Regions from separate parts of the Streptomyces sp. NPDC004752 genome, predicted to be linked through region 1. Evidence: riboswitches for the same ligand, from Rfam matches in the RefSeq annotation. Region 1 holds a riboswitch; each other region holds the start of a gene.
The links. Region 1 has a riboswitch for S-adenosylmethionine ahead of ACWEKM_RS14235 (putative leader peptide). Riboswitches for the same ligand answer to the same signal wherever they lie in the genome.
Positions count from the first base shown of each region.

Region 1 (9,308 bases):
CCGGACAGTTCGTGCGGGTACTGCCGTGCGCGGGTGGTCGCGTCGGGCAGCCCAGCCCGGTCCAAGACGGCGACCGCCTCGGCGGGGGCCGAGCGGCGGGTCGCCAGGCCGTGGATGTGCAGCACCTCCGCGACCTGGTCGCCGATCCGCTTGACCGGGTTGAGGGAGACCGTCGGATCCTGGGGGACCAGTCCGATCCGCGCTCCGCGTACGGTACGTAGTTCCGCCTCAGACCGGGTGGCGAGGTCGTGCCGGCCGAAGCGGACCGTGCCCGCGTCGATGCTGCCGTTCCCTGGAAGGAGCCGGGTGATCGCGTGTGCGGTCGTGCTCTTGCCGGAGCCGGACTCGCCGACCACCGCAGTCACCTGTCCCGGCCATACGTCAAGGTCCACGCCCCGGACGGCCTCGACCGTGCCGCCCCGGGTGCGGTACGACACCGACAGGCCGCGTATCTCCAGCAGCGGTGTGGTCACGTCGTCACCGTTCTCACGTTCGTCTGTCATCGCTGCCGGGACCATTCGCCGTCCAGCGCCCGGGCGATGCGGTTGGTGGCCAGCACGGTCGCGGCGATCGCCAGCCCGGGCAGCGTGGTCAGCCACCAGGCGTTGGCCAGGTAGTTGCGGCCGTCGGAGATCAACGTGCCCCACTCCGGAGCGGGCGGCGGCGCGCCGTAGCCGAGGAAGCTCAGCGCCGACACGGCCAGGATGGAGGAGCCGAAGTCGAGGGTGGCCAGCACGATCACCGGGCCCGCCGTGTTGGGCAGCACGTGCCGGCCCAGCACCGAGTACCAGCGGGCCCCGCTCGCGCGCGACGCCTCCACGAACACCGCCTGCCGCACCCGCAGCACCTCCGCGCGCGCCACCCGGGCGAACGCGGCGACGCTGGCGATGCCGACCGCGACCGCCACCTTCACCGTGCCGTAGCCCAGCGCGGTGACCAGGGCCAGGGACATGAACAGCGCGGGGATGGACAGCAGTACGTCGACGAAGCGCATCAGCACGTCGTCCACCCAGCGGCCCACGAACCCGGCAATCACCCCGAGCAGTCCGCCGACCACGAACGCCACCAGCACCGCGATCAGCGTGGCCTTCAGGGACAGCTGGGCGCCATGGACGACCCGCGAGAACACATCGCGGCCCAGCTCGTCGGTGCCGAACCAGTGACTTCCGCTCGGGCCGCGGAAGTTCTGCGACGGCACGCCCTTCAGCGGGTCCTGCGAGGTGAACAGGTCGGGCCAGAACGAGGCCAGCACCACCAGCACGAGGACGACGACCGACAGCAGCAGACCCGGGCGGCGCGCCACAAAGCGCAGCAGCCGCCGTACATCCACGCGGCGTCCCGGCTCCGGCCCCGACCCCGCCTCGACCGGGCGAGCCAGTCCCGGCGCCGCCTCGGCCGGGTCGTCGACAAGGCTCTGGCTCATGCGAGTGCCGCCCTTCTGCCTGAGGCCACCACGATCCGCGGATCCAGGAGCGGATACACCAGGTCGATGACCAGGTTCGTCGTCACGAAGATCAGCGCCCCGAAGGCCACCACCCCCTGGACCACCGGGATGTCCTGGGCGGTGACCGCCGCCGCGGTCACGCGCCCGAGGCCGTCGCGGGAGAACACCGTCTCGACGACCACCGAACCGGCGATCAGCTGCCCGACCAGCAGGCCGACGACCGTCAGCGCCGGCAGGGACGCGTTGCGCAGCGCGTGCCGCAGATGGACCCGCCACCGGCCGGCGCCCTTGGCCCGCGCGGTCTCCACATACGCCTGGTCCAGCGCGGTGAGCAGGCTCTTGGCGAGCACCTGGGCGACCTGAGCGCCGGTCGGGACCGCCAGCGTCAGGGCCGGCAGGACCAGCCCCTTCAGCCCGTCGTTGCCGAACGCCGGGAACCAGTGCAGTCGGAAGGAGAACGCCTCGACGAGCAGCAGACCCACCCAGAACGTCGGGACGGACACCCCCAGCGGGGGCAGCGACAGCAGGAGCTGCCGCAGCCATCGCCGGGAGGTGTACGTCGCCAGCCCCGCCAGGCCGCCGCCGAGGACCACCGCGAGCAGCAGTGCCGCGCCGGTCAGCTGGAGGGTCTGCGGCAGCGCGTCGGCCAGCGTCGAGGTGACCGGCCGGCCGGTGGCGACCGAGTCGCCGAAGTCTCCGCGCACCGCCCGGCCGAGGTAGTCGGCGTACTGCACCAGCACCGGCTTGTCGAAGCCGTACTCGTGCCGCAGCGCGGCCAGCCGGGCCGGGTCGACGTCCCCCGAGTCCATCCCGGCACTGGCCATCGCGGTGACCGGGTCACCGGGCAACCAGTTCAGTACCAGGAACGACACCGTGTACGCCGCCCACAGCACCCCGACCGCCTGTGCCAGTCGCTTGATCACATAGCGGCGCATGCGCTAGCCGATCGAGGTGTCGTGCAACTGGATGCGGCTGCCCGAGTCGAAGTCGAGGCTGTGCACCTTCTTCGACACGGCCAGCTGGGTCTGGAGTTCCACCACTGGCACGTTGTACGCGTTCTGCACGATCAGTTGCTGCGCCTCGTCCACCAGCTGCTCGCGCTTGGCGGTGTCCGTGGTCGCGGCCTGGCCGGACAGTGCCCTGTCCAGGGAAGTGGCGGGCAGGCGGTAGAAGTTGGCCAGCTGGGTGGAGAAGGAGGTACGCAGGATGTCCGGGTCGGAGCGGGTCACGTTGCTCCACACCAGGTCGAAGTCACCGCCCTGGAGCGTGGTGGCGAACTGACTGACCTGACCCTGCTTGAGCACCACGTCGATCCCGACGGCCTTCAGCTGCTGCTGGACCAGCTCCAGTGCGGGCTGGTTGGTGGCGGCGTTGGGGAACCAGCTGATGGTCAGGCTCAGCTTCTTGCCGTCCTTGGCGCGTATGCCGTCACTGCTGGCTTTCCAACCGGCCGCTTCCAGCAGGGACTTCGCCTTGGCCGCGTCGAAGGCGAGGTCCGAGGAGAGGTCGGTGTAGTCGGGCGTGGTGTGCGCCAGGACGCTGGTCGCCGGCTGGGTGCCGGTCGGGAACACGGTGTCGGCGATCTGCTTGCGGTCGATGGCCGCCAGGATCGCCTGACGCACCTTCACGTCCTTCAGCAGCGGCCGCGAGTTGTTGACGCCGAGCCCGAAGACCACACCGGGGTTGGCCCGGCGCAGCAGGGTGACCTGACCGCCCCCGAGCGCCGCCTCGTTGGCCTTGCCGACGCTGCTGATCGCGTCCACCTGCCCGGACTGGAGGCTGCCGGCCCGCACCCCCGCCTCGGGGACGACCTTGAAGACCAGCTTGTCCAAGTATGCCTCGCCCTTCTTGGACCACAGCGAGGAGCCCCAGTCGTAGCCGGTGCGCTTGGCCAGAGTGATCGACTGGTTCTGGACGTACTGCTTGAGCACGAACGGCCCCGACCCGATCACACCGTCGCTGCACTTCTGCTGCGGGGTCTTCTTCACGCTCGCCGACGACTCGATGCCCAGCGAGTGGGTCGAAGTCGCCTGGAAGAACTGGGCGTTGGGCTCCTTGAAGGTCACCTTGACGGTGAGCGGGTTTACCGCGGTGGTGCTCTTGACGCCGCTGAGATAGCCCTGGGCGAGGACCCCGAGGGCGCCGAGCTTCGGCACCGCGTCGAAGTTGTCCTTGACCACCTGCGCGGTCAGCTGGGAGCCGTCGCTGAAGGTGACGCCCGAGCGCAGATGGAAGGTGAACTCCGTGGCGTCGGCGTTGATGTCCCAACTCTTGGCGAGCCACGGCACGATCTTGCCGGTCCTGGGGTCCTGGTCGGTCAGGGAGTCCACGGTCTGGCGCACCGAGTAGATGCTCTCGTTGCTGCCGACCTGCTGTGGATCCGCGCAGCCGACGTCGGAACTCACCGCGAAGGTCAGGGTGCCACCGGACTTCGGCCGGCTGCTTCCGCTATCGGAGTCGTCGCCCGAACCGCAGGCGGTCAGCAGAACACTGGTGGTCAGCAGGGCGGCGAGGGGCGCCCAGCGGGGGGCTCTGAAAGCCGGAAGTGCGTTCACGGAGGGTTCTCCTACTCGTGTCACCAGGCATGGAGGCGCCGTACAAGGCACAACCGTGCATGGGTGTGCGGCCCTGGCCGGTACAAGACCGGTGGCGGGGAAGCGCTGTGCAGACAGGGACCAGGGCGGAGCGGGGGTCAGCCGCAGGCGGCTGCGGTGACGGCCGGTGCGTGCCGGACTACGACCGGCGGCGGAAGGGGCCGTCAGGCCTGACAGAGGCAGCTGGTCGAGCGCTTGAGGTCGATGTGGCGCCGACGCGAGAGCCGGGAGAACACGGTGGCGTCGGCGAAGCGGGCGCTGAGGTCACCACCGTGCCGCATGCCGGTCCTCCACATTTCCGGCCCCGGTCACGGGGCCACGCGCTTGCGGGGATCGTCGGTGATCCCGCCGGGCTTTCACCTGGAGCACCCCACCGCGCGGGAGGGTTGCCGGTCAGCGAGCCAGGGCTTGACGCTGGCACTCAATGCCGTTCGTGATCGTACGGAGGGCTCTTGTCGTACGTCAATGCCGGAAATCGACGCCCTGCTGGGGCAGTCGGACCGGCACCGGGTCCGGCTCAGGAACCGCCGCGCTCGCGGGGGATCTTCTGGCCGGCCTCGATCGCCACCGGCAGCCGGTTCTCGGCCGGGGGCAGCGGGCAGGTGGCCAGGTCCGTGTAGGCGCATGGCAGGTTCGCGGCGCGGTTGAAGTCCAGGACGACCGTACCGTCGGCGGCGGGCGGCTCCAGGGGCAGGGCCCGGTTGGCGGCGTAGGTGGTGACCCCGGAGGTCGCGTCGGTGAAGAGCACCATCAGCCGGTCCGCGCCAGGGCCGGGGAACGCGGTCAGCGACAGCGGGCGCCCGTCCAGCTCGAACTCGACCCTGCCGGGAGCGTCGTACACATGCTCAAGGCCCTCGACGGCGGCGCCCACGGTGGTCGGCCGTGGCGTGTCGAAGGGGATGTAGCGGCCCGTCACGGCCCAGCGCGGGTCGGGGGCGTACGCGGGTGTTCCGGTGAAGGCCGTACGCAGCGGCGCGTCCGGGTGCCGGGGGCGCACGATGTCGTTGCCGCCGCGCTTGGCGACCTCGATGACGGCGTCTCCCCAGACCGCGTCGACGCCGCCGCGTTCGGGAAGCACGCCGAAGTGGTGTTCCCCGTGCACCGGCGTTCCGTCGACGACCAGTTCCTCGCCGTCGTCGAGGTCTACGACGACCCCGTCTGGGCCGGTGCGCCACGCACCGGGCGCGTCGGGGAAGCGCTGGGGCCGGTCGTCGAGCCAGTGCAGGCCGGTGATCGCCAGGAACCCGTGCGGGCTGGCGAGCCGGGCCTCCTGGGCGCGGTACCACTCCAGCCAGTTCTCGGTGAATGCACGGAAGTCGGTCGTGGTGGCCTCGCTGGTCATGGGTACTCCTTCGTCACGGGGGTGCAGGGGGGCCGGTCGGGCCGTCGGTTCGACCGGCGTGCTCAGCGAGCCAGTTCGCCGAGGAGTCGCCAGGTGCCTCGGCGGTCGGCTTCTCCCGCGATCTCGGTGCCCGAGAACACGACCTCGGTGGCGCCGGCGTCGCGGTAACGGCGTATCTCGGCCTCGACGGCCTTCTCGTCGCCGATCACGGCCAGGTCGGCGGCCCGCCGGCCGCCGGAGAGCTCGATGACCCGGGCGTAGGACGGGATCTGTTCGTAGAACGCGAGGCTCTCGGTGGCCTTGGCCCGCACCGCCTCCACGTCGTCGGTGACCACGCCGGGCACCAGGGCCACGATCCTGGGCGCGGGGCGGCCGGCGGCCTCGGCGGCTGCGGTCAGGGCGGGCACGATGTGTTCCGCAAGGGCGCGCGGTCCCGCCAGGTAGGGCAGGATCCCGTCCGCCAGCTCACCGCTGACCCGCAGCGCCTGCGGCCCCATCGCGGCGACCAGCAGGGGGACACCGCTCTCGGCACCCGGTACCGCGCCGGGACCGGGGTGGTCGCGGTGAGCAATTCGCCGTGGAAGTCGGCCGTGCCGGTCTCGGTCAACTGCCGCAGTACGGTGAGGAATTCACGCAGGCGGGCGATGGGGCGTTCGAAGGGCAGGCCGAAGCCGGTCTCCGTCAGCAGTTTCGTGCCCAGGGCCAGGCCGAGGTGGTAGCGGCCGTGGGTCGCGGCCTGGGCGGTCTGGGCCTGGTTGGAGACCAGCAGCGGGTGGCGGCCGAAGACGGGGATCGCGGAGGTGTCGACCTGCAGTCCGGGCACCTCGCGTCCGACGATCGCCGCGAGCTGGGGTGAGTCCGCGCCGAAGGTCTGCCCGAACCAGGCCGACCGCAGACCGGCGCCCGCGGCCTCCTGGGCCAGTTGCACGGTGGCGTCGACCTGGTTCGGCGCGTCGGACGCGTTGAGCGCTACTCCAACAGTCATGTCAGTCAGAACGGGCGTCGGTCGGACCCGCATTCCGGTCTGTGTGTGACAGCTTCTTGTCAGTCATGTGTACTCAATCCTGAGCGGAAGGGCCATCCCGGTGCTCATCCCGCCTGCCGTCGGTCCCGCGCGGACCGGTGCGTGAGGGGTTCGCGCAGGCCGAGGTTCTCGCGCAGGGTGGTGCCGGTGTACTCGGTGCGGTAGACCCCGCGTTCCTGCAGTTCCGGGACGAGCAGGTCGACGATGTCGTCGAGGCCGTCGGGGATGAGGTACGGCGTGACGTTGAAGCCGTCGATCGCGCCGCGCCGTACGAAGTGGGCGAACTTGTCGGCCAGGCCGGACGGGGTGCCGACATGCCCGCGCTGTGGGCCGAGCGCGATGACGGTCTCGCGCAGCGACCAGCCGTGCGCGTCCGCCTTCGCCCGCCATTCGGCCACGACCGCGCGCGGGTCGGCGATGCGCCGGGCGCCGAAGGAACCGTCGTTCTCGGCGACGACCGGATCCTCCTTCGGCAGTGGCCCGTCGGCGTCGCGGTCCGAGAGGTCGATGCCCCACAGCAGCCCGGCGATCCCCAACGCCGTGGCTGGGGTGACCTGTTGGAGGCGGATCCAGCGCTTCTTCTCCTGGGCCTCCTCCTCGGTTGCGCCGAGGATGATCTCGGTGCCGGGCAGGATCCGCAGGTCGTCGTCGGGTCGGCCGACCGCCCGCAGCCGGCGCCGGATGTCGTCGGCGAAAGCCAGTGCGTCGTCGAAGTCGTTGCCGTGCGCGGAGAAGATGACGTCGGCGTTGCGGGCGGCGAAGTCGCGTCCCTCACCGGAGTCACCGGCCTGGAAGATGACCGGGTGGCCCTGGGCGCTGCGCGGCAGGGTGGGGGCGAGGTCGACGTCGAACTGCGGTCCGCGGTGGCGCACCCGGCGTACGGCACCGGGCACCGACCATTCCCGTGCACGCGCGGAGTCGGCGATTGATCCGTCTTCCCAGCCGTCCCACAAGGCGCGGGCCACGGTGAGGAACTCCTCGGCGCGGCGGTAGCGGTCGGCATGGTCGAGGTAGCCGCCGCGGCGGAAGTTCGCTCCGGTCCAGGCGTTGTCCGTGGTCACCACGTTCCAGCCGGCGCGGCCCTCGGAGAGGAGATCGAGTCCGGACAGACGGCGGGCCAGATCGGCGGGTTCGTTGAAGGTGGAGTTCGAGGTGGAGACCAGGCCGATCCGGCGGGTGACCGCGGCCAGCGCGGCGAGCTGGGTGATGGCGTCAGGACGTCCGGCCACGTCGAGATCGTGGATCCTGCCGTCGACCTCGCGCAGCCGCAGCCCCTCGCCGAGAAAGAACGCGTCGAACAGGCCCCGTTCGGCTGTCTGCGCGACCCGGCGGAAAGAGGCTGGGTCGATCTGGGAGCCGCTTTCGGGGGCGGACCAGATGGTCCAGTGGTTGACGCCCTGGAAGAACACCCCGAAGTGCAGCTGGGCGTGCGGCCGGGGGACGTCGAGGGGGTCGGTGCGGGTCATCGGGCGTCCTCCTGGGCAGCCGCGGATGCGGCGGCGAAGCGATTGGCGGGGCGCTCCAGACCCAGGGTCGAGCGCAGGGACGTACCGGGCAGCGCACGGGTGACGAGGCGCCGCTCGGACAGGGCCGGCAGCACGAGGCGGGAGAGGACGGGCAGGTCCTCGTCCAGCACCAACGGATGCAGCCGTACACCGTCGACGTGACGACTCAATTCACCCAGGATAGCGACGAGTTGATCTGCGGGACCGACGTGCCGCAGCCTTCCCCGGTCGCTCCACGCCGCGTGCCGTTCCAGGTCGGCGACGCGCTCGGCGGCCGTGGACTCCGGGGTGTCCAGCGCCACGTCGACCTCGGCGAAGACGCGGGGCGTACCGGCGGCGGCAGCGGCCGTGGTGACCGACGCGAGGTCGCGCCCCTCGACGAGAGCGACGTCGAGCTGTGCGGCGGGAACCCGGTCCGGCCGGCCCAGGACGACCAGCTGCCCCTGAGGCGGGCGCGGCACGATCGACGGGCCTTTGACGGCATACGTCTCGCCCGTGAAGTCGATGTAGTGCAGCCGCTCGCGGTCGAGGTAGCGGCTGGTGGCCACGGACCGGATGACCGCGTCGTCCTCCCACGAGTCCCACAGGGCGCGGGCCACCTCCACACCGTCCCGGGACTCCCGGGCCCGCGCGGCGGCGTCGGCGATCAGCGGCCGCCCCCAGGCACGCGCCGCCTCGGGACGTTCCTCCTCCGTCACCACCCACCCGGCGCGACCAGCGGAGACGTGGTCCAGGGACGCCAACTGGCTGGAGAAATGGAAGGGTTCGGCATACGTGACCGGGACGACGGGCGCGATCCCGACGGTGCTCGTGGACGCCGCGACGAAGGCCGCCCGCTCCACCGCGCCGATACGGCCCACCGGCCCCGGTGAGGCGCCGGGCGGCAGCACCCCGTCATCCAGGGTGATCAGGGTGAACCCGGCGTTCTCGGCGATGGCGGCGACCTGGGCCACGCGGCGCGGTGTGAGCAGCTGATCGGGAGAGTGGACGGCGCGGCGCCAGGCCGCGGGGTGGGCGCCGTCGCTGTCGATCTCGACGGCCAGGTGCAGGGCGGGGCCGGTCAATGGGGTTCCTTCCGGGAAACACGAGGACTCGCGGCCATAGGGCCACGACGAGACAGCCGGCGGGAAGGCCGGCAGGGTCAGGCGTGTACGGAAGGACAGACGGCGGAGGAGGTACGGCAGTAGTCGACATGACGCCGGGTGATGAGCCGTGCACCGGTGCACGCACCGCGCGGTGCCGCGCCCAGTACGTGCATCAAAGCCTCCGGCTGTCAGTAATCTCCTTTTCAACGTACGTCGTCCGCCCCTGCGAATGTCAAGGTCGCACATGGCGGAGGGGCGTCTCACCGCTGGGACGCCTGCGTGCCTTCTTGGGCCTCGAATGCGCGGATCTTGCC
Region 1 covers NZ_JBSGBN010000027.1:63,383-72,690, forward strand. The annotation lists gene ACWEKM_RS14215 (dipeptide ABC transporter ATP-binding protein) at 1-518, opposite strand, end outside; gene ACWEKM_RS14220 (ABC transporter permease) at 500-1,423, opposite strand; gene ACWEKM_RS14225 (ABC transporter permease) at 1,420-2,379, opposite strand; gene ACWEKM_RS14230 (ABC transporter substrate-binding protein) at 2,383-3,999, opposite strand; gene ACWEKM_RS14235 (putative leader peptide) at 4,203-4,319, opposite strand; SAM riboswitch class IV at 4,354-4,467, opposite strand; gene ACWEKM_RS14240 (DUF1684 domain-containing protein) at 4,556-5,380, opposite strand; partial or broken gene ACWEKM_RS14245 (LLM class F420-dependent oxidoreductase) at 5,443-6,365, opposite strand; gene ACWEKM_RS14250 (NtaA/DmoA family FMN-dependent monooxygenase) at 6,470-7,870, opposite strand; gene ACWEKM_RS14255 (LLM class flavin-dependent oxidoreductase) at 7,867-8,973, opposite strand.

Region 2 (9,308 bases), on a different contig from region 1:
GCTCGGCCTGACCCTCGGCGCGGCGCTGTTCTGCATCGGTGCGGGCGCGGTCCACTGGGCCCGCACCCTGATGTCCGACGCGGAGATCGCCGACGAACGGCACGCGATCGAGGCGACCCCCGAGGTCCGCGCGAAGGTGCACGCGGACTTCAAGCAGGGCGCCAAGGAGTCGGCGCTCGGTCGCCGCAAGCTGATCCGCAACACGATGTTCGGCGCGCTCACCCTGGTGCCGCTCTCTGGCGTCGTCCTGCTGCGCGACCTCGGCCCGCTGCCCGAGTCCAAGCTCCGCCACACGCTGTGGAAGAACGGCACGCTGCTCGTCAACATGAACACCAACGAGCCGCTGCGTCCCTCGGACGTCGCCGTCGGCTCGCTGACCTTCGCCAAGCCCGAGGGCCTGGAGGAGCACGACGAGGAGTTCCAGACCGAGATCGCCAAGGCCGCCGTGATGATCGTCCGGATCCAGCCGGACAACATCAAGGACAAGCGCGAGCTCGAGTGGTCGCACGAGGGCATCGTGGCCTACTCGAAGATCTGCACCCACGTCGGTTGCCCGATCTCGCTCTACGAGCAGCAGACGCACCATGTGCTCTGCCCGTGCCACCAGTCCACCTTCGACCTCTCCGACGGTGCCCGAGTGATCTTCGGCCCCGCCGGCCACGCCCTGCCGCAGCTGCACATCGGCGTGAGCGACGAGGGCTACCTCCAGGCGCTCGGCGACTTCGCGGAGCCCGTCGGTCCTGCCTTCTGGGAGCGCGGATGAGCACTGCAACGAACCAAGAGCCCCGCTCCGGCGGGAAGGCACCGGCCGGCGAACGCGTCGCCGACTGGGCCGACGGCCGGCTCGGGATCTACTCCCTGGCCAAGGCCAACATGCGCAAGATCTTCCCCGACCACTGGTCGTTCATGTTGGGCGAGGTCTGCCTCTACAGCTTCATCATCATCATCCTCACGGGTGTGTATCTGACGCTGTTCTTCCACCCGTCGATGAACGAGGTGGAGTACCACGGCTCGTACGTCCCGCTGCAGGGTCAGCTGATGTCCGAGGCGTTCAACTCGACCCTGCACATCTCCTTCGATGTGCGCGGTGGTCTGCTGGTCCGGCAGATCCACCACTGGGCCGCGCTGATCTTCCTCGCCGGCATGTTCGTGCACATGATGCGCGTGTTCTTCACCGGCGCGTTCCGCAAGCCGCGTGAGATCAACTGGCTGTTCGGCTTCCTGCTGTTCGTCCTCGGCATGTTCACCGGCTTCACCGGTTACTCGCTCCCGGACGACCTGCTCTCCGGCACCGGTGTCCGCTTCATGGAGGGCGCGATCCTGTCCGTGCCGATCGTCGGCACATACCTCTCGTTCTTCCTCTTCGGCGGCGAGTTCCCCGGCCATGACTTCGTGGCCCGGTTCTACTCGGTCCACATCCTGCTGCTGCCGGGCATCATGCTCGGCCTGGTGGTGGGCCACCTGATCCTGGTCTTCTACCACAAGCACACGCAGTTCGCGGGCCCCGGAAAGACCGAGAAGAACGTCGTCGGCATGCCGCTGCTGCCGGTCTACATGGCCAAGGCCGGAGGCTTCTTCTTCCTGGTCTTCGGCGCCATCGCGGCCATCGCGGCCATCGCGCAGATCAACCCGATCTGGGCCATCGGCCCCTACCGTGCGGACCAGGTGTCCACCGGCGCCCAGCCCGACTGGTACATGGGCTTCGCCGAGGGTCTGATCCGCTTCATGCCGGGCTGGGAGATCAACCTCTGGGGCCACACGCTCGTCCTGGGCGTGTTCATCCCGCTGGTCGTCTTCCCGCTGGTCCTGGCGGCGATCGCGGTCTACCCGTTCATCGAGTCCTGGGTCACCGGCGACAAGAGCGAGCACCACATCCTGGACCGCCCGCGCAACGCCCCGACCCGTACCGCGTTCGGTGTCGCCTGGATCACGATCTACATGATCACCCTGGTCGGCGGTGGCAACGACCTGTGGGCCACGCATCTGCATCTGTCGATCAACGCCGTCACCTGGTTCGTCCGGATCTTCTTCTTCGCCGGACCGGTCATCGCGTTCATCGTCACCAAGCGGATCTGCCTCGGCCTGCAGCGCCGGGACCGCGACAAGGTGCTGCACGGCCGCGAGACCGGCATCATCAAGCGCCTGCCGCACGGTGAGTTCATCGAGGTCCACGAGCCGCTCAGCCAGGAGCAGCTGCACACCCTCACGGCCCACCACCAGTACGAGCCGGCCGAGATCGGCCCGACGGTCGACGAGAACGGTGTCGAGCGGAAGGTGAAGGGTTCCGAGAAGCTGCGCGCCAAGCTCAGCGACGCCTACTACGGCGAGGACGCCCAGATCCCGAAGCCCACCGTCGAGGAGTACAAGGAGATCACGAGCGGCCACGGCCACCACTGATCGCTGCGCACGCCACACCACGTGCGAGGGGCTCCGTCCGAACACCGGACGGGGCCCCTCGCACGTCCGCCGGGTGGATAGGGTGGAGTCGATCCGTACATGACGACGATCTGCGACGACCGGAGCGGCTGATGAGCGCTGTGACCCCCGCTGGAGGCGACACCGCGGCGGGCCGTTCCTGGCCCGAGCTGCTGAGCACCCTGCTCGGCGGGCAGGACCTGAGCGCCCGTGACACGGCGTGGGCCATGGACCGCATCATGTCCGGCGAGGCGGCGGATGCCCAGATCGCCGGCTTCCTGGTGGCCCTGCGGGCCAAGGGGGAGACGGTCGAGGAGATCACCGGTCTGGTCGAGGCGATGTACCAGCATGCCAAGCCGCTGCACATCCCCGGGCCGGCCGTCGACATCGTCGGCACGGGCGGCGACCGGGCCAAGACGGTCAACATCTCGACGATGTCCGCCATCGTGCTCGCGGGCACCGGCGCCAAGGTCGTCAAGCACGGCAACCGGGCGTCCTCCTCGGCCAGCGGATCCTCCGATGTGCTCGAACAGCTCGGCATCAATCTGGATCTGACGCCCGAACGCGTGGCGCGGGTGGTCGAGGAGGCCGGGATCACCTTCTGCTTCGCGGCCGCCTTCCACCCCTCGATGCGGTTCGTCGGCGCGGTCCGGCGCGACCTGGGGATCCCGACCTCGTTCAACCTGCTCGGCCCGCTGACCAACCCGGCCCGGGTCACCGCCTCGGCGATCGGCTGCTTCGACACCCGGATGGCGGGGCTCATCGCCGGGGTGCTGGCCGAGCGCGGCTCGTCCGCGCTGGTGTTCCGCGGGGACGACGGCCTGGACGAGCTGACGATCACCGCCACCTCCCGGGTGTGGAGGGTGCGCGACGGCAAGATCACCGAGGAGGTCTTCGACCCGCGCGAGGTCGGCCTCGACCTGGTGCCCGTGGCGGCGCTGCGCGGCGCCGACCCCGCCTACAACGCCGGGGTGGCCCGGCGGCTGCTGGACGGCGAGACGGGCCCGGTGCGGGACGCCGTCCTGCTGAACTCGGCGGCGGCACTGGTGGCCCTGGAACCGGGGGACGGGCCGTTGGTGGAGCGGATCCGGGCCGGCATGGCCAAGGCAGCCGAGTCGATCGACTCGGGCGCGGCCCGGCGGACGCTCGAACGGTGGGCCGCCGCCACCCACGCCTGAACCCTCGTACGGCGCTGTGCCTCAAGGCGTGGTCCAGGATGCGGACCACGCCTTGCGCACAGAAGATCGTGTGGCAGGATGTCTCCAGGTCATGAGCGACAGTCATTCGGCCCCGGCCGACTGTCCGGCAACCCTCCGTCCGTGGCGGGGTGCCCCGGGTGAAGACCAGGCCGTAGGCAGCGAGGTCTGCGGCAAGCGCGGACCCCTCGCACTCTGCTGAGTGATGCAGCCCAGGGGTCCTGGTCGTCGAGGGAGCCTCTCGTGAGCAAGCGAATGCGATAGGGCCGCAGAGCCCCGCCTCCGCGTACCCCTTTCACCCCTTCCCACGCCGAGCCCTGCCCGACGCAGCTGTGCTCGCGTGGTGAATTCCGCCTGCATTCACGGGAGTTGTGCCATGTCCGTCTCCACCGCTGCCTCCGCCCAGTCGCTCTGCGCCCCGCTGCCCGTCCTCGGCCGCGATGTCACCGTGCCGCTCGTCACCGGCGGCGAGGTCACCTATGCCGCCCTCGACTACGCGGCCAGCGCCCCCGCCCTCCAGCGCGTCTGGGACGACGTGGCCGCCTACGCCCCCTACTACGGCAGCGTGCACCGCGGCGCCGGCTACCTCTCGCAGCTGTCCACCGACCTGTTCGAGAACGCCCGCGCGACCGTCGCCGAGTTCCTGGACTGCCGCCCCGACGACCAGTTGATCTTCACCCGCTCCACCACCGACTCGCTCAACCTGCTGGCGTCCGCGCTCCCCGCCGACTGCCAGGTCTTCGTCTTCGAGACCGAGCATCACGCCTCGCTGCTGCCCTGGAAGGACGCCCAGGTCAGCTACCTCGACGCCCCGCGCACCCCGGCGCAGGCCGTCGCGACCCTTCAGGCGGCACTGGCCGACCGTTCCCCCAGCGCTCGGCTTCGCTCGACCGGCTCGGGCCCCGACAGCCCGGCCCTGGTCTGCGTCACCGGTGCCTCCAACGTCACCGGCGAGCTGTGGCCGGTGCGTGAGCTGGCCGCCGTCGCCCATGCGCACGGCGCCCGGATCGTCCTGGACGCCGCCCAGCTCGCCCCGCACCACCCGGTGTCGGTGCGGGATCTCGACGTCGACTGGGTCGCCTTCTCCGGACACAAGCTGTACGCCCCGTTCGGTGCCGGTGTGCTGGCCGGACGCGCCGACTGGCTGCGCGCGGCCGAGCCGTATCTCGCGGGCGGCGGGGCGAGCCGTACGGTCACCCGGCGGGCGGACGGGGGCGTGGCCGTGGAGTGGCACGAGACGGCTGCCCGCCATGAGGCCGGCTCGCCGAACGTGATCGGCGCCTACGCCGTCGCCTCGGCCTGCAAGGCCCTCACGGAAGCCGGTTTCGACACCCTGGTCGCCCGCGAGCGGCACCTGATCGACACGGTTCGCGCGGGGCTCGCCGAGGTCCCCGAGGTCCGGGTCCTCTCCCTGTTCGGCGACGCCGCGCCGCGGGTCGGCGTGCTCTCCTTCGTGGTCGAGGGCTGGAACAGCTCCCACTTCGCGGCCGCGCTCTCCGCCGAGTACGGCATCGGCGTCCGCGACGGGCTCTTCTGCGCCCACCCTCTCGTCCGCACTCTTCTGGGCAGCGACCCGCAGTCCCAGGGGGAGTGCGGTGCGCCGGAGGCCGCGCCCGGCGAGAAGTCCCTCAACGCGATCCGCGTCAGCTTCGGCGCGGGTACGCCCGACGAACACGTCGACCGGTTCGTGAACGCCGTCAAGCAGCTGATCCGGGACGGCGCGAAGTGGCAGTACCACACGGAGAACGGCCGCTGCGTCCCCGCAGCCTGACCCAACACCCAAGCGCCCCCGCCGGGGAACGAACCCGCACGACATACCAGCACGTAGAAGCCCCCGGAGGGGTGCGCGGGGAACGGCGCGCCCAGCCACGATGGCGCGGGAGCCAACGGCTGGCAGACGCCCCCGGAGGGGCGCGGGGAACTGCGCGATCAGCCACGACGGCGCCGCAGCCGATCGACGGCACATCGCGGCTTTCCCAGCGGAGCGCTTAGCGCCTAGTTGTCCAGGCCGATGGCGAAGGCCGCTTCCAGGTCATGCTGCGAGTACGTACGGAAGGCCACGTGGGTGTCCGTGGCCTCCACGCCCTGGATCTTGCTGATGCGGCCGGGGATGACCTCGGCGAGGTCCTCGTGCCGGCCGACCCGGACCATGGCGATCAGATCGTAGGTGCCGGTGACCGAGAAGACCTCGCTGACGCTGTCCAGCGCCGCGATCTGCTCGGCGATCTCGGGGATCCGGTCCACGCTGGTCTTGATGAGCACGATCGCGGTGATCACGGCTGTTTCTCTCCCTCGGGAGCCGGAGCTGGGGCGGCCTTCACTCTAGCCCGACGCCCGAACCGCACCCACGCGAGGACGAAGCCCAGCGAGAAGCCCACCAGGTGGGCCAGGTAGGCCACCCCGGGCCCCTGGGTGGCCTGCCGCGCCTCCGCCCACTGCAGCGCCGCCCAGAAGGGCAGTACGACCCAGGCGGGGAAGCGCAGCGGGAGGAAGAAGAGGAAGGGGAGGAGACTGGTGACACGGGCGCCGGGGAACAGGAACAGGAACGCCCCGAGCACCGCGGAGATCGCCCCGGAGGCACCGACCAGGGACTGCTGGGAGCCGGCGTTGGCGGCCGCGTAACCGATCAGCGCCAGATAGCCGCAGCCGACGTAGAACAAGGTGAACTGCACGCGGCCCATCCGTTCCTCGGTCATCACCCCGAAGACATAGAGGAAGAGCATGTTGCCGAGCAGATGCACCCAGCTGCCGTGCACGAACAGCGCCGTGGCGGGGGTGAGCGCCTCCCCGGCCGGGCCGTCGAACAGGTTCGCGGGGACGACACCCCAGCGCCGGAAGTACGCCCGCTGCGCGGCCGCCAGCCCGTCACCGGTGCCGTACGTCGGATTGAACCCGGACGCGGGCCCGATCACGAAGATCAGACAGCACAGGGCGATCAGGGCGTGCGTCATCGGCGCCGACGAGCCACGGACCGCTCTGCAGGTCCGCCCGGCCATCGCGCTCCAGTTGCTGATCATGAATACAGAGCATGACGTAACGGCACGCAGTAGCACAGATCGCCTCGCCGCCGTGGACGAACGGGCGACGAGGACCCGCCAGGCCGTAGGGTTACGAGCCACACACGCCGGGCAGACGGCGTGTCACGGACACTGGAAGGAAGCGAACAGTCACGATGCCGGTTCCCCTGCCGACCGCCACGACCCGATGGCGCTGCACCCTCTGCGGCAACCTCACCCGCTTCGATGTGACCCGCGCATCGAAGGTCGTCGAGTACATCCACCTCGATCTCGCGGGCGAGCCGAAGGTCGAGGAGCGTGAGGTGGTCAGTGAGACCATCGAGTCGGTGCGCTGCCGCTGGTGCAACGCGATGGACCAGGTGGAACTGGTGGACAGGCCGGGCGCCGACTCCTGAGCGCAGGAGGCGGCCCCGCACGGACCTTGGGGTGTGACGGATGGCGGAGACCGCAGGCGGGGGGCCGGGCGACGGCACCGCCGAGGTGCTTGACCGTCCGCTGCCCGACGGTGTGCGACGCCGCGTCGTACAGATCGTGTCGGACGGCTTCGGTGGTCTGACGATCGGTGAACTGCCCAGCCAATTGCGGCAGTATGCCCGGTTTGCCCCGAATCGCCGAGCCAAGTTCGCGGGCAACGCGATGGCCGCGGCCCTGGAGTCCGATCCGCTGTTCCGGCAGCGCATCGGCGAGAAGCTGAGAGAGGCGCAGCCGGAGCTGTCCGGCGCCCTCGACTCCGGCTCGCCGCCCCCGGCCGCGGACCCGCTCGATGTGGCGGCCGCGGCCTATGTACTGCGCCCGGCGGGCTGGGTGAAACTGGTGGCCGCGGCCGGCGAGGAGGCCCAACGGGCGGACGCCGAGCGCGCCGACGAGGAGAGCCGGGCCGAGCTGGAGCGGCTGAGCGCGGAGCTGGAGCGGACCCGCGACCACACCCGGGCCGAGACCGAACGGCTGCGCGCCGAGCTGGAGTCGGCGAAGCGGGAGGCCGAATCGCTGCACCGCAAGCTCCGCGCGGCCCTCAGCGACGTCAAGCGGGGCGACGCCGCCCTGCGCAAGGCGCAGAGCGAGATCGAGGCGGTGCGTGCCGAGGCGCAGGCGCAGGTCTCGGCCGCCGAGAGCGAGACCCGGCGGCTCAAGGCCCGCCTGGGGGAGGTCGAGGCCGCCCTGGAGGCCAGCCGCAGGGCGGCCCGGGAGGGGCGCAGCGTCGAGGACATGCGGGTGCGGCTGCTGCTCGACACCGTCCTGGACGCGGCCCAGGGCCTGCGCCGTGAGCTGGCGCTGCCGCCCGTCTCGGTACGGCCCGCCGAGACCGTGGATGCGGTGGAGCCGGGCCGGATGACCCCGAAGGACATCGCCGCACGGGCGCTGTCCGAGCACGATCCGGCCGTCCTGGACCAGCTTCTCGCCCTGCCCCAGGCCCACTTGGTGGTCGACGGCTACAACGTCACCAAGACCGGCTATCCGCAGATGCCGCTGGAGAAGCAGCGGCTGCGGCTGCTCGGCCAGCTCTCGCAGCTCGCCGCGCAGACCGGCGCCGAGGTGACCTGTGTCTTCGACGGCGCCGAACTGGCCGCCCCGGTGCTGCTCGCCCCGCCGCGCGGGGTGCGGGTGCTGTTCTCCAAGCCGGGCGTCACGGCCGATGAGCTGATCCGTCAGCTGGTGCGGGCCGAGCCGCCCGGCCGGCCGGTCATCGTCGCCTCGACCGATCGCGAGGTGGCCGACGGCGTCGCCCGTGCGGGCGCCCGGCCGGTGGCTTCTGCGATGCTTCTCAAGCGACTGTCGTGAACGCCAACGTATGCGTTTGATGCCGGAATTAGCCCAAGTGTCACGCAACGTAGCGTCAAGCGGACATCACAGCATGTGAGTTGTGGGCAAAGAATGCATGGAGTGACGGATTTTTTCCTCTGAGGATTTGAACTGATCACAACTGGGTCACTAGGGTCGGCTCGAACCTCCACACGGGTGATCACTCAAAAGAAGGAGCCCGTCTCCGTGGCGTCCCATCGTCGACCGAAGCAGCCGAGTCGCACGCGCGTGACCGTGCTGACCACCGCAGCCGCCGCTGCCGTAGCCCTGAGCTCGCAGGCCGCCAACGCGGCTCCCAGCGAGAAGCTGAGCAAGGACGAGGTCAAGGCCAAGGTCGACAAGCTCTACGAGCAGGCGGAACAGGCCACCGAGAAGTACAAGGGGGCCAAGGAGAAGCAGGAGAAACTCCAGAAGGAGATCTCCACCATCCAGGACAGCGTCGCCCGCGGCCAGGAGGACCTGAACAAGCTGCGCGACGGCCTGGGCACCATGGCCAGCGCGCAGTACCGCTCGGGCGGCATAGACCCGTCCGTCCAGCTCTTCCTGTCCGCCAACCCGGACGACTACCTCGACAAGGCGTCCACGCTCGACCAGTTGAGCGGCCAGCAGGTCGACGCCCTGAAGAAGATCCAGGACAAGCAGCGCGAACTCGCGCAGCAGCGGACCGAGGCGGCCGACAAGCTCAAGGACCTCTCCGCCGCCCGCACCGAGCTGGGCAAGAAGAAGACCGAAGTCCAGGGCAAGCTCGCCGAGGCGCAGCGGCTGCTCAACTCCCTGACGGCCAAGGAGAAGGCGGCGCTCGCCGCCAAGGAGGACCGCGCCAACCGCTCCTCCACCGAGCGTGTGAAACTCGGCAAGACCAGCTCCGCCTCCGGCCGGG
Region 2 covers NZ_JBSGBN010000055.1:12,563-21,870, forward strand. The annotation lists gene qcrA (cytochrome bc1 complex Rieske iron-sulfur subunit) at 1-763, shown strand, start outside; gene qcrB (cytochrome bc1 complex cytochrome b subunit) at 760-2,397, shown strand; gene trpD (anthranilate phosphoribosyltransferase) at 2,529-3,593, shown strand; SAM riboswitch class IV at 3,681-3,797, shown strand; gene ACWEKM_RS23020 (aminotransferase class V-fold PLP-dependent enzyme) at 3,988-5,382, shown strand; gene ACWEKM_RS23025 (Lrp/AsnC family transcriptional regulator) at 5,607-5,888, opposite strand; gene ACWEKM_RS23030 (rhomboid family intramembrane serine protease) at 5,885-6,628, opposite strand; gene ACWEKM_RS23035 (hypothetical protein) at 6,784-7,023, shown strand; gene ACWEKM_RS23040 (NYN domain-containing protein) at 7,064-8,407, shown strand; gene ACWEKM_RS23045 (NlpC/P60 family protein) at 8,615-9,308, shown strand, end outside.
Region 2: another riboswitch for S-adenosylmethionine. It lies ahead of ACWEKM_RS23020 (aminotransferase class V-fold PLP-dependent enzyme); the one in region 1 lies ahead of ACWEKM_RS14235 (putative leader peptide).

Region 3 (9,308 bases), on a different contig from region 1:
GCGCAACGCCCCGCCTCCGGAAGGTCATGTCCCGCGCCTTCCGGCGCCCGCCACCCGCATCGGGCGCCCCGTGACGTCCCGTGACACGCCCGAGGGCGGCACCCCCTGGCTTCAGGGAGTGCCGCCCTCGGTACGCGACGGACGGAGCCGATCCTCGATGAGGATCAGAAGTCCATGTCACCGCCCGGCATGCCACCCGGGGCGGCCGGAGCGGCCTTCTCGGGCTTGTCGGCGATGACGGCCTCGGTGGTGAGGAACAGCGCGGCGATGGAGGCGGCGTTCTGCAGGGCGGAACGCGTCACCTTCGCCGGGTCGATGATGCCCTCGGCGACCAGGTCGACGTACTCGCCGGTCGCGGCGTTCAGGCCGTGGCCCGGGGTGAGGTTGCGGACCTTCTCGACCACGACGCCGCCCTCAAGGCCGGCGTTGACGGCGATCTGCTTGAGCGGGGCCTCCAGGGCGAGCTTCACGGCCTGCGCGCCGGTCGCCTCGTCCCCGTCCAGCTCCAGCTTCTCGAAGACGTTGGTGGTCTGCAGCAGGGCCACGCCACCACCGGCGACGATGCCCTCCTCGACGGCCGCCTTGGCGTTGCGCACGGCGTCCTCGATGCGGTGCTTGCGCTCCTTCAGCTCCACCTCGGTGGCGGCACCGGCCTTGATGACGGCGACGCCGCCGGCCAGCTTGGCCAGGCGCTCCTGGAGCTTCTCGCGGTCGTAGTCCGAGTCGCTGTTCTCGATCTCGGCGCGGATCTGGTTGACCCGGCCGTTGACCTGCTCGGAGGAGCCGGCACCGTCGACGATGGTGGTCTCGTCCTTGGTGATGACGACCTTGCGGGCGCGGCCCAGGAGGTCCAGGGTCGCGTTCTCCAGCTTGAGGCCGACCTCCTCGGAGATGACCTCGCCGCCCGTGAGGATGGCGATGTCGCCGAGCATGGCCTTGCGGCGGTCGCCGAAGCCCGGGGCCTTGACGGCGACGGACTTGAAGGTGCCGCGGATCTTGTTGACGACCAGGGTGGACAGAGCCTCGCCCTCGACGTCCTCGGCGATGATCAGCAGCGGCTTGCCCGACTGCATGACCTTCTCCAGGAGCGGGAGCAGGTCCTTGACGGAGCTGATCTTGGAGTTGGCGATCAGGATGTACGGGTCGTCGAGCGACGCCTCCATACGCTCCATGTCGGTGGCGAAGTACGCCGAGATGTAGCCCTTGTCGAAGCGCATGCCCTCGGTGAGCTCAAGCTCAAGGCCGAAGGTCTGCGACTCCTCGACGGTGATGACGCCTTCCTTGCCGACCTTGTCCATGGCCTCGGCGATCAGCTCGCCGATCTGGGTGTCGGCGGCGGAGATGGAGGCCGTGGAGGCGATCTGCTCCTTGGTCTCGACGTCCTTCGCCTGCTCCAGCAGGGCGGCGGAGACGGCCTCGACGGCCTTCTCGATACCGCGCTTCAGGGCCATCGGGTTGGCGCCGGCGGCGACGTTGCGCAGGCCCTCCTTGACCAGGGCCTGGGCGAGGACGGTCGCGGTGGTCGTACCGTCACCGGCGACGTCGTCCGTCTTCTTGGCTACTTCCTTGACCAGCTCGGCGCCGATCTTCTCGTACGGGTCCTCGAGCTCGATCTCCTTGGCGATGGAGACACCATCGTTGGTGATCGTGGGGGCGCCCCACTTCTTCTCGAGGACGACGTTGCGGCCCTTGGGGCCGAGCGTCACCTTCACGGCGTCCGCGAGCTGGTTCATGCCGCGCTCGAGGCCGCGCCGCGCCTCCTCGTCGAACGCGATGATCTTGGCCATGTGAAGTGGTCCCTCCAGGACTGGGGGTGATTCCTTCGGACCGCGCCCGCGCCCGCGACGGACGGCTCGCCGACCTCGTGGTTCCTTGCCCCACACGGCCCGCGGGCCTCACCGACCCGGTCCTTCGTTGTCACTCTCACCTTCAGAGTGCTAACGCCAATGATTAGCACTCGACCCACCCGAGTGCAAGATGCGACCGTGACGCGGGCCCGTCGCGTGGGGTCGCGGCGCGGCGGTGACGGCGGGGTGGTGAAGGGTGCCGGACGGGTGTACGCGCCCCCGGGCCGGGCGGCGTGGGGCATGGCGAAGGGCCCGCACCCCGAAAGCTGCGGGCCCTTCGCGTGAAGTACGTTCAGGCGGTGACGCGAACCATATCGGCCTGCGGGCCCTTCTGACCCTGCGAGATCTCGAACTCGACCCGCTGGCCCTCTTCCAGGGTGCGGTAGCCGTCCATCTGAATCGCGCTGTAGTGGACGAAGACGTCCGCACCACCGTCGACCGCGATGAAGCCGTACCCCTTCTCCGCGTTGAACCACTTGACGGTGCCCTGAGCCATGCCTAACTCCCCTATTACTGGCCCTTGCACAGATCCACACTTCGTGGACCCGGGTCAGACCTCACCCTCCACGGTGGGGGGCGTGCGCCGGAACGCGTCGACCGCGGCTGAATGTATCTGTCCAACTGCCGTCTGCAACAGGTCAATCGGACGAGAAATCTGGACGCGCCCGGTCGGGAATTTATTGAGAATTCATCAGAATTCAGGGCAAGTCGGGCTCCATAAAAGGAGCAAAAGCCGCGAAGAAAGCGGGGAGTTTGGCGACTTCTTGGCGGGTGCACGGAGTGAATCCGGGGCCTGCGCCCCGGGAGGCCGGGAACGCGTTCCCCAACTCTACCGCGCTCAACCCCACTGAATGACCCCCTCCGTTTCTCTCACGGAGGGGGCCATCGGATGAACAGTCGGTAATGGGAGTTATCGAAGGTAAGGGAGCGTCAGCCGCCGGCCACGGCCGGGATGATGGACACGCCCGCGCCGTCCGGCGTCGCGGTCTGAAGGCCCTGCTCGAAGCGGACGTCGTCGTCGTTGACGTACACGTTGACGAAGCGGCGCAGCTTGCCCTGGTCGTCCAGGACGCGCGCGGCGATGCCGGTGTGGTTCTTCTCCAGGTCGGCGATGACCTCTTCGAGGGTGGCGCCCTCGGCGCTCACCTCGGCCCGGCCGCCCGTGTAGGTACGCAGAATGGTGGGGATGCGAACGGTCACGCTCATGCGAGGCCAGCCTCTCGGAAGGAGTCCAGGTTGGGGCGGATGGTGGCGGTCAGGCCGGTGCCGGCCACCGCGTCGAGGGTCTTGAGGCCGTCGCCGGTGTTGAGGACGACCGTGGTGAGCGCGGGGTCGAGGACACCGTCCTCGATCAGCTTCTTCGTCACACCCACGGTGACGCCGCCGGCCGTCTCCGCGAAGATGCCCTCGGTCCGCGCCAGCAGCTTGATCGCCTCGACCACCTGCTCGTCCGTCACGTCCTCCACGGCGCCGCCGGTGCGGCGGGCGATGTCGAGCACATAAGGGCCGTCGGCCGGGTTGCCGATCGCCAGGGACTTGGCGATGGTGTTCGGCTTCTGCGGGCGGACCACGTCCTGACCGGCCTTGAACGCGGTGGACACCGGCGAGCAGCCCTCGGCCTGCGCGCCGAAGATCTTGTACGGCCGGTCCTCGACGAGGCCCAGCGCGATCAGCTCCCGCAGTCCCTTGTCGACCTTGGTGAGCTGGGAGCCGGAGGCGATCGGGACGACGATCTGGTCGGGCAGCCGCCAGCCGAGCTGCTCGCAGATCTCGTACGCCAGGGTCTTGGAGCCCTCCGCGTAGTACGGCCGCAGATTGACGTTGACGAAGCCCCAGCCCTCGCCGGCCGGATCGCCGATCAGCTCGGAGCAGAAGCGGTTCACGTCGTCGTAGTTGCCCTCGATGCCGACGAGATCACCGCCGTAGATCGCGGCCATGACGACCTTGCCCTGCTCCAGGTCGTGCGGGATGAACACACAGGAGCGCAGTCCGGCGCGGGCCGCCGCGGCGCCGACGGCCCCGGCGAGGTTGCCGGTCGAGGAGCAGGACAGGGTCGTGAAGCCGAAGGCGCGCGCCGCCTCCAGCGCCTGGGCGACCACCCGGTCCTTGAAGGAGTGCGTCGGGTTGCCGGAGTCGTCCTTCACATACAGGCCGCCGGTGACGCCCAGCTCGCGGGCCAGGTTGTCGGCCTGCACCAGCTTGGTCCAGCCCGGGTTCAGATTGGGCTTTGCGGCCACGTCCGCGGGGACCGGCAGCAGCGGCGCATAGCGCCAGATGTTCGCGGGACCCGCCTCGATCGTCCGACGCAGCTCCTCGGTGTCGTACGCCGAGAAGTCGTAGGCGATCTCCAGCGGGCCGAAACACTCCTCGCAGGCGAACACCGGTCCGAGTGGCACCCGGTGGCCGCACTCGCGGCAGCTCAAGGCCGCGGCGGGACCGAGGTTCGCGGACTGGTTCGTGGTGCTTGCAACGGTCTGCACAGCCATGTGAGGCGAGGCCCTTTCTCCTCATCTTCCTCACGACGCATCTCGCCGTGAGACGGATTTGGCACCTTCCCTAGCCGGGAGCCTCGCGGAAACGATCGACTGGTGCAGCGATCCTTACGAGTACCGACTGGAGGGTTGCCGGGGCTTCATCGGGCCGTGTCCCTCTGCCCCTCTGGATGAGCTGTATGCGGTTGTGAACGCCGAATGGCCCCGACATGCGATGGCCATCCGCGTTGTTCAAGACTGTAACCGAAGGCCAGGACAGTTGAGATAGTCGTCCGAACCGCGAGATGGATCACACCCGCGCCCGGTGTGATCACGACAGTGAGGAGCAGCCGACCGTGCTGGAAGAAGTCGAGCGCTGGCTGGCCACCCGCTCCTGGTCGGTGACCGACCGCCCGCTGCACACCATCCTCGCCGCGAAACAGCGCACGGGCCAGTCGGTCTCCGTCGTGCTGCCCGCGCTCAACGAGGAGGAGACGGTCGGCGACATCGTCGCGGTCATCCGGCACGACCTCATGCGCCAGGCGCCGCTGGTCGACGAGATCGTCGTCGTCGACTCGGGGTCCGCCGACCGCACCGCCGAGGTGGCCGCCGCGGCGGGCGCCCGGGTGGAGCACCGCGACGCCATCCTGCCGCGGCTGCCCGCCGCACCCGGCAAGGGCGAGGTCCTGTGGCGCTCGCTGCTGGTCACCGGCGGGGACATCGTCTGCTTCGTCGACGCGGACCTGCGGGAGTTCTCCACCGACTTCGTCACCGGGATCGTGGGCCCACTGCTCACCGACCCGGACATCGACCTGGTCAAAGCCATGTACGACCGGCCGCTGGCCGGCGCGGCCGGCCAGGGCGGCCGGGTCACCGAGCTGATGGCCCGCCCGCTGCTCAATATGCACTGGCCGCGGCTGGCCGGTTTTGTGCAGCCGCTCGGCGGCGAGTACGCGGCCCGCCGCTCGCTGCTGGAGCAGCTGCCGTTCCCTGTCGGATACGGCGTCGAACTGGGCATGCTGATCGACGCCCTGCACCTGGTGGGCCTGGACGCCCTCGCCCAGGTCGATGTCGGCGTGCGCAAGCACCGGCACCAGGACGGGCAGGCGCTGGGCCGGATGGCCGCCTCGATCTACCGCACCGCCCAGCTGCGGCTGGCCCGCGGGCATCTCGTGCGGCCCTCCCTCACCCAGTTCGAACGGGGCGAGGACGGCTTCGAGCCGCGCACCCACCCGGTGGACACCGAGGAACGGCCGCCCATGGTGGAGATCGCGGAGTACGCCGCCCGCCGGGTGGCCTGAAGCCGAAGGTGTGCTGTGTTCGGCCCACCCGGGGAGCCGACCGTACGTTTGAGCGTTTGTGGGCCGGGCTAGGTTGAGGCGTATGGCTTCCACGCAGGGTGCTGCCCAGGTGCTGGTCGCGTCCAACCGCGGCCCGGTCTCGTACACCGTCCAGCAGGACGGCACGCTGGTCGCCCGGCGGGGCGGCGGTGGGCTGGTCTCCGGGCTCTCGGCGATCGGGCCCGACGCGGACGCGCTGTGGGTGTGCTCGGCGCTGTCCGACGGCGACCGTGAGGCGGTGCGCCGCGGGGTCGGCGAGCCCGGCGTGCGGATGCTGGACATTCCGGCCGACGTGTACGCCGACGCCTACAACGGCATCGCCAACTCGGTGCTGTGGTTTGTGCATCACATGCTCTACCAGACCCCGCTGGAGCCGGTCTTCGACGCGGAGTTCCGGCGGCAGTGGGTGTCCTACCGGGCCTACAACCGGGCGTTCGCGGAGGCGCTGGCCCAGGAGGCGGCCGAGGGCGCGGCCGTCGTCGTGCAGGACTACCATCTGGCGCTGGCCCCCAGGATGCTCCGGCAGCGCCGCCCCGACCTGCGCATCGGCCACTTCTCACACACCCCGTGGGCGCCGCCGGACTACTTCCGGCTGCTGCCCGACGACATCGCGGCCGAGCTGCTCGCCGGGATCCTCGGCGCGGACCGCGCGGCGTTCCTCACCCGGCGCTGGGCGGACGCCTTCACCGACTGCTGCCACGCGGTCCTCGGGCCCGGTATCCCGGCCGGCACCCGCATCGGTGTGCACGGTCTGGGCGCCGACGCGGACTTCCTGCGGGGGCGCGCGCACGAGCCGGACGTGGCCGAGCGGATGACGGCGCTGCGGACGGAGATCGGCGCGGGCCGCAAGACGATCGTGCGGGTGGACCGCACCGAGCTGTCCAAGAACATCGTGCGCGGACTGCTGGCGTACCGGCAGTTGCTGGCGGACCGCCCCGAGTGGCGCGAGCGGGTCGTGCACCTCGCCTTCGCCTACCCCTCACGCCAGGACCTGGCCGTGTACCGGGCGTACACGGCCGAGGTACGGCGCATCGCGCAGGAGATCAACTCGGTGTACGGGACGCCGGGTTGGACGCCGGTGCTGCTGCACGTCGAGGACGACTTCGCGCGTTCGCTGGCCGCCTACCGGCTGGCCGACGTGGCCCTGGTGAACCCGATCCGGGACGGCATGAACCTGGTCGCCAAGGAGGTGCCGGTCGTCTCCGACGAGGGCTGTGCGCTGGTGCTGTCCCGGGAGGCCGGGGCGTACGAGGAGCTGGGCGAGGACGCGATCACCGTCAACCCGTACGACATCGGAGGCACGGCGGACGCCCTGCACCGGGCGCTCACCCTGCCGGCGGAGGAGCGGGCGGAGCGGACCAAGCGGCTGGCCGCCGCGGCCACGGCGCTGCCGCCGGCCCAGTGGTTCCTGGACCAGCTGCACGCGCTTCAGGCCGGTGGGTCCACCGGTCGGTCCAGCTGAGCGGCGAGCGTCCGCAGCAGCCGCACCACCCCCGCCGGGCCGTCCACCACCAGGTCGGCGCGCTCGGCGAGTTCGGGCACCTCGCTGCTGCCGCTGCACACCAGCAGGCCGGGCACGCCGTCGGAGCGGAGCTTGTCGACGGCCGCGAAGGCGGGCAGGTCACCGAGGTCGTCGCCGCCGTACAGCACGGTTTCGGCGCCGGTCTCGCGGACGTACTCCAGCAGGGCGACGCCCTTGTCCATGCCGGGCGGGCGCAGTTCGAGGACCAGGCGGCCGGGCTCGACGATCAGGCCGTGCCGGGTGGCCAGGTCGACGAGGGGGCCGCGCAGCGCCTCGAACGCGGCCTGCGGATCCTCGGCGCGGCGGGTGTGCACGGCGACGGCCCGCCCCTTCTCCTCGATCCAGGTGCCCCGCCAGGCGCCGATCCGGTCGAGGAAGCCGGGCAGTTCGGCGCGGACGGCGGCGACGCCGGGGTGCGGGGCGGGGGCGCTGACGGTGCCGCTGACCGCGTCCCAGCGTTCGGCGCCGTAGTGGCCGAGGACGACGAGGTGCGCCAGGCCGGGTACGCCCGCGAAGCCGCCGTAGCGGACCGCGACCCCGGCGGGGCGGCCGGTGACCACCGCGACGGAGGCCACCTTCGGGGCGAGGGCGGCGAGCGCGGGTACGGCGTCCGGGTGCGCGCGGGACTGCTCGGGGTCGGCCACGATCGGCGCGAGCGTCCCGTCGAAGTCGAGGCCGATCACCGCGGTGCGCGGCCGTGCGAGCAGTGCGGCCAGCCCGTCCCGCCCGGCGCGGGTCACGGGCGTCGGAAGCGCGTCCTGGGGGTCGGTCGAGTCCGTCGTATGGGTGCCCATGAACCGACCCTATCCACCCGAACCGTCCCCCACGCCTGCCAAGCCGTCCCGGCCGCAGCCCCACGCATGGCATGAACCCTTGTTCTATTGGCACTGGGGACGGGGGGACGGTTCAGTGTTGGGTGCGGCGGGTTTCGCGGACTCGGCGTAGGCGGTTGACCGTCACCGGGTCGTGGGACAGTGCGCGCTCGTCGTCCAGCAGGGCGTTCAGGAGCTGGTAGTAGCGGACCGGGACCAGGCCCAGTTCCTCGCGTATCGCCCGTTCCTTGGCACCGGGTCCCGCAAAGCTCCGGCGCTCCAGCGCGAGGATGGCCTGTTCGCGTCGGCCCAGTTCGTGGCGGTCGTCCGGTTCCATGGGTGAACGGTAACGCCGGGCACCGACGGCGGCTCCCGGCTCCGGAACGGGCGGCGCTCCACCGCGTAAGTGGACTAGACCTCTTATGGGTCCCCGGTCCACACTGTTCCCCGTGAGACATGTCATCGCCCTCGACGTGGGCGGCACCGGGATGAAGGCCGCCCTGGTCGGGGACGACGGCGAGCTGCTGCACCAGGACCGCCGCGCGACCGGGCGCGCACGCGGGCCCGAGGCGGTCGTCGAGGGCATCCTCGGCTTCGCCGCCGAGCTGCGCGCCCACGGCACCGAACGGTTCGGCGCACCCGCGGTCGCGGCCGGCATCGCGGTGCCCGGCATCGTCGACGAGGCACGCGGCGTCGCCGCCTACGCGGCCAACCTGGGCTGGCGCGACGTACCGCTGCGCGCCCTGCTCACCGACCGGCTCGGCATCCCGGTCGCGCTCGGCCACGATGTGCGCACCGGCGGCCTGGCCGAGGGCCGGATCGGCGCGGGCCGGGGCGCGGACCGCTTTCTGTTCGTGGCCCTGGGCACCGGCATCGCGGGCGCCATCGGCCTCGACGGCCGGGTGGAGGCGGGCGCGCACGGCTTCGCGGGCGAGATCGGCCATATCGTCGTACGGCCCGGCGGGACCGCGTGTCCGTGCGGGCAGCGCGGCTGCCTGGAGCGGTACGCCTCCGCGGCGGCTGTGAGCGAGGCATGGGCGGCGGCCTGCGGGGAGCCCGACGCGAACGCCGCGGACTGTGCGCGGGCCGTGGCGTTGGGTGATCCGAGCGCCGTCCGGGTCTGGCAGGAGGCGGTGGACGCGCTGGCCGACGGGCTGGTCACCGCGCTCACCCTGCTGGACCCGCGCACGCTGATCATCGGCGGCGGGCTCGCCGAGGCGGGGGAGACCCTGTTCCGGCCGCTGCGGGACGCCGTCCGGCGCCGTGTCACCTTCCAGAAACTCCCGCCGATCGTCCCCGCCGCCCTGGGGGACACC
Region 3 covers NZ_JBSGBN010000002.1:70,381-79,688, forward strand. The annotation lists gene groL (chaperonin GroEL) at 165-1,787, opposite strand; gene ACWEKM_RS01340 (cold-shock protein) at 2,140-2,343, opposite strand; gene ACWEKM_RS01345 (MoaD/ThiS family protein) at 2,778-3,053, opposite strand; gene thrC (threonine synthase) at 3,050-4,333, opposite strand; SAM riboswitch class I at 4,352-4,516, opposite strand; gene ACWEKM_RS01355 (glucosyl-3-phosphoglycerate synthase) at 4,675-5,619, shown strand; gene ACWEKM_RS01360 (alpha,alpha-trehalose-phosphate synthase (UDP-forming)) at 5,702-7,120, shown strand; gene otsB (trehalose-phosphatase) at 7,087-7,974, opposite strand; gene ACWEKM_RS01370 (DUF3263 domain-containing protein) at 8,087-8,329, opposite strand; gene ACWEKM_RS01375 (ROK family protein) at 8,415-9,308, shown strand, end outside.
Region 3: another riboswitch for S-adenosylmethionine. It lies ahead of thrC (threonine synthase); the one in region 1 lies ahead of ACWEKM_RS14235 (putative leader peptide).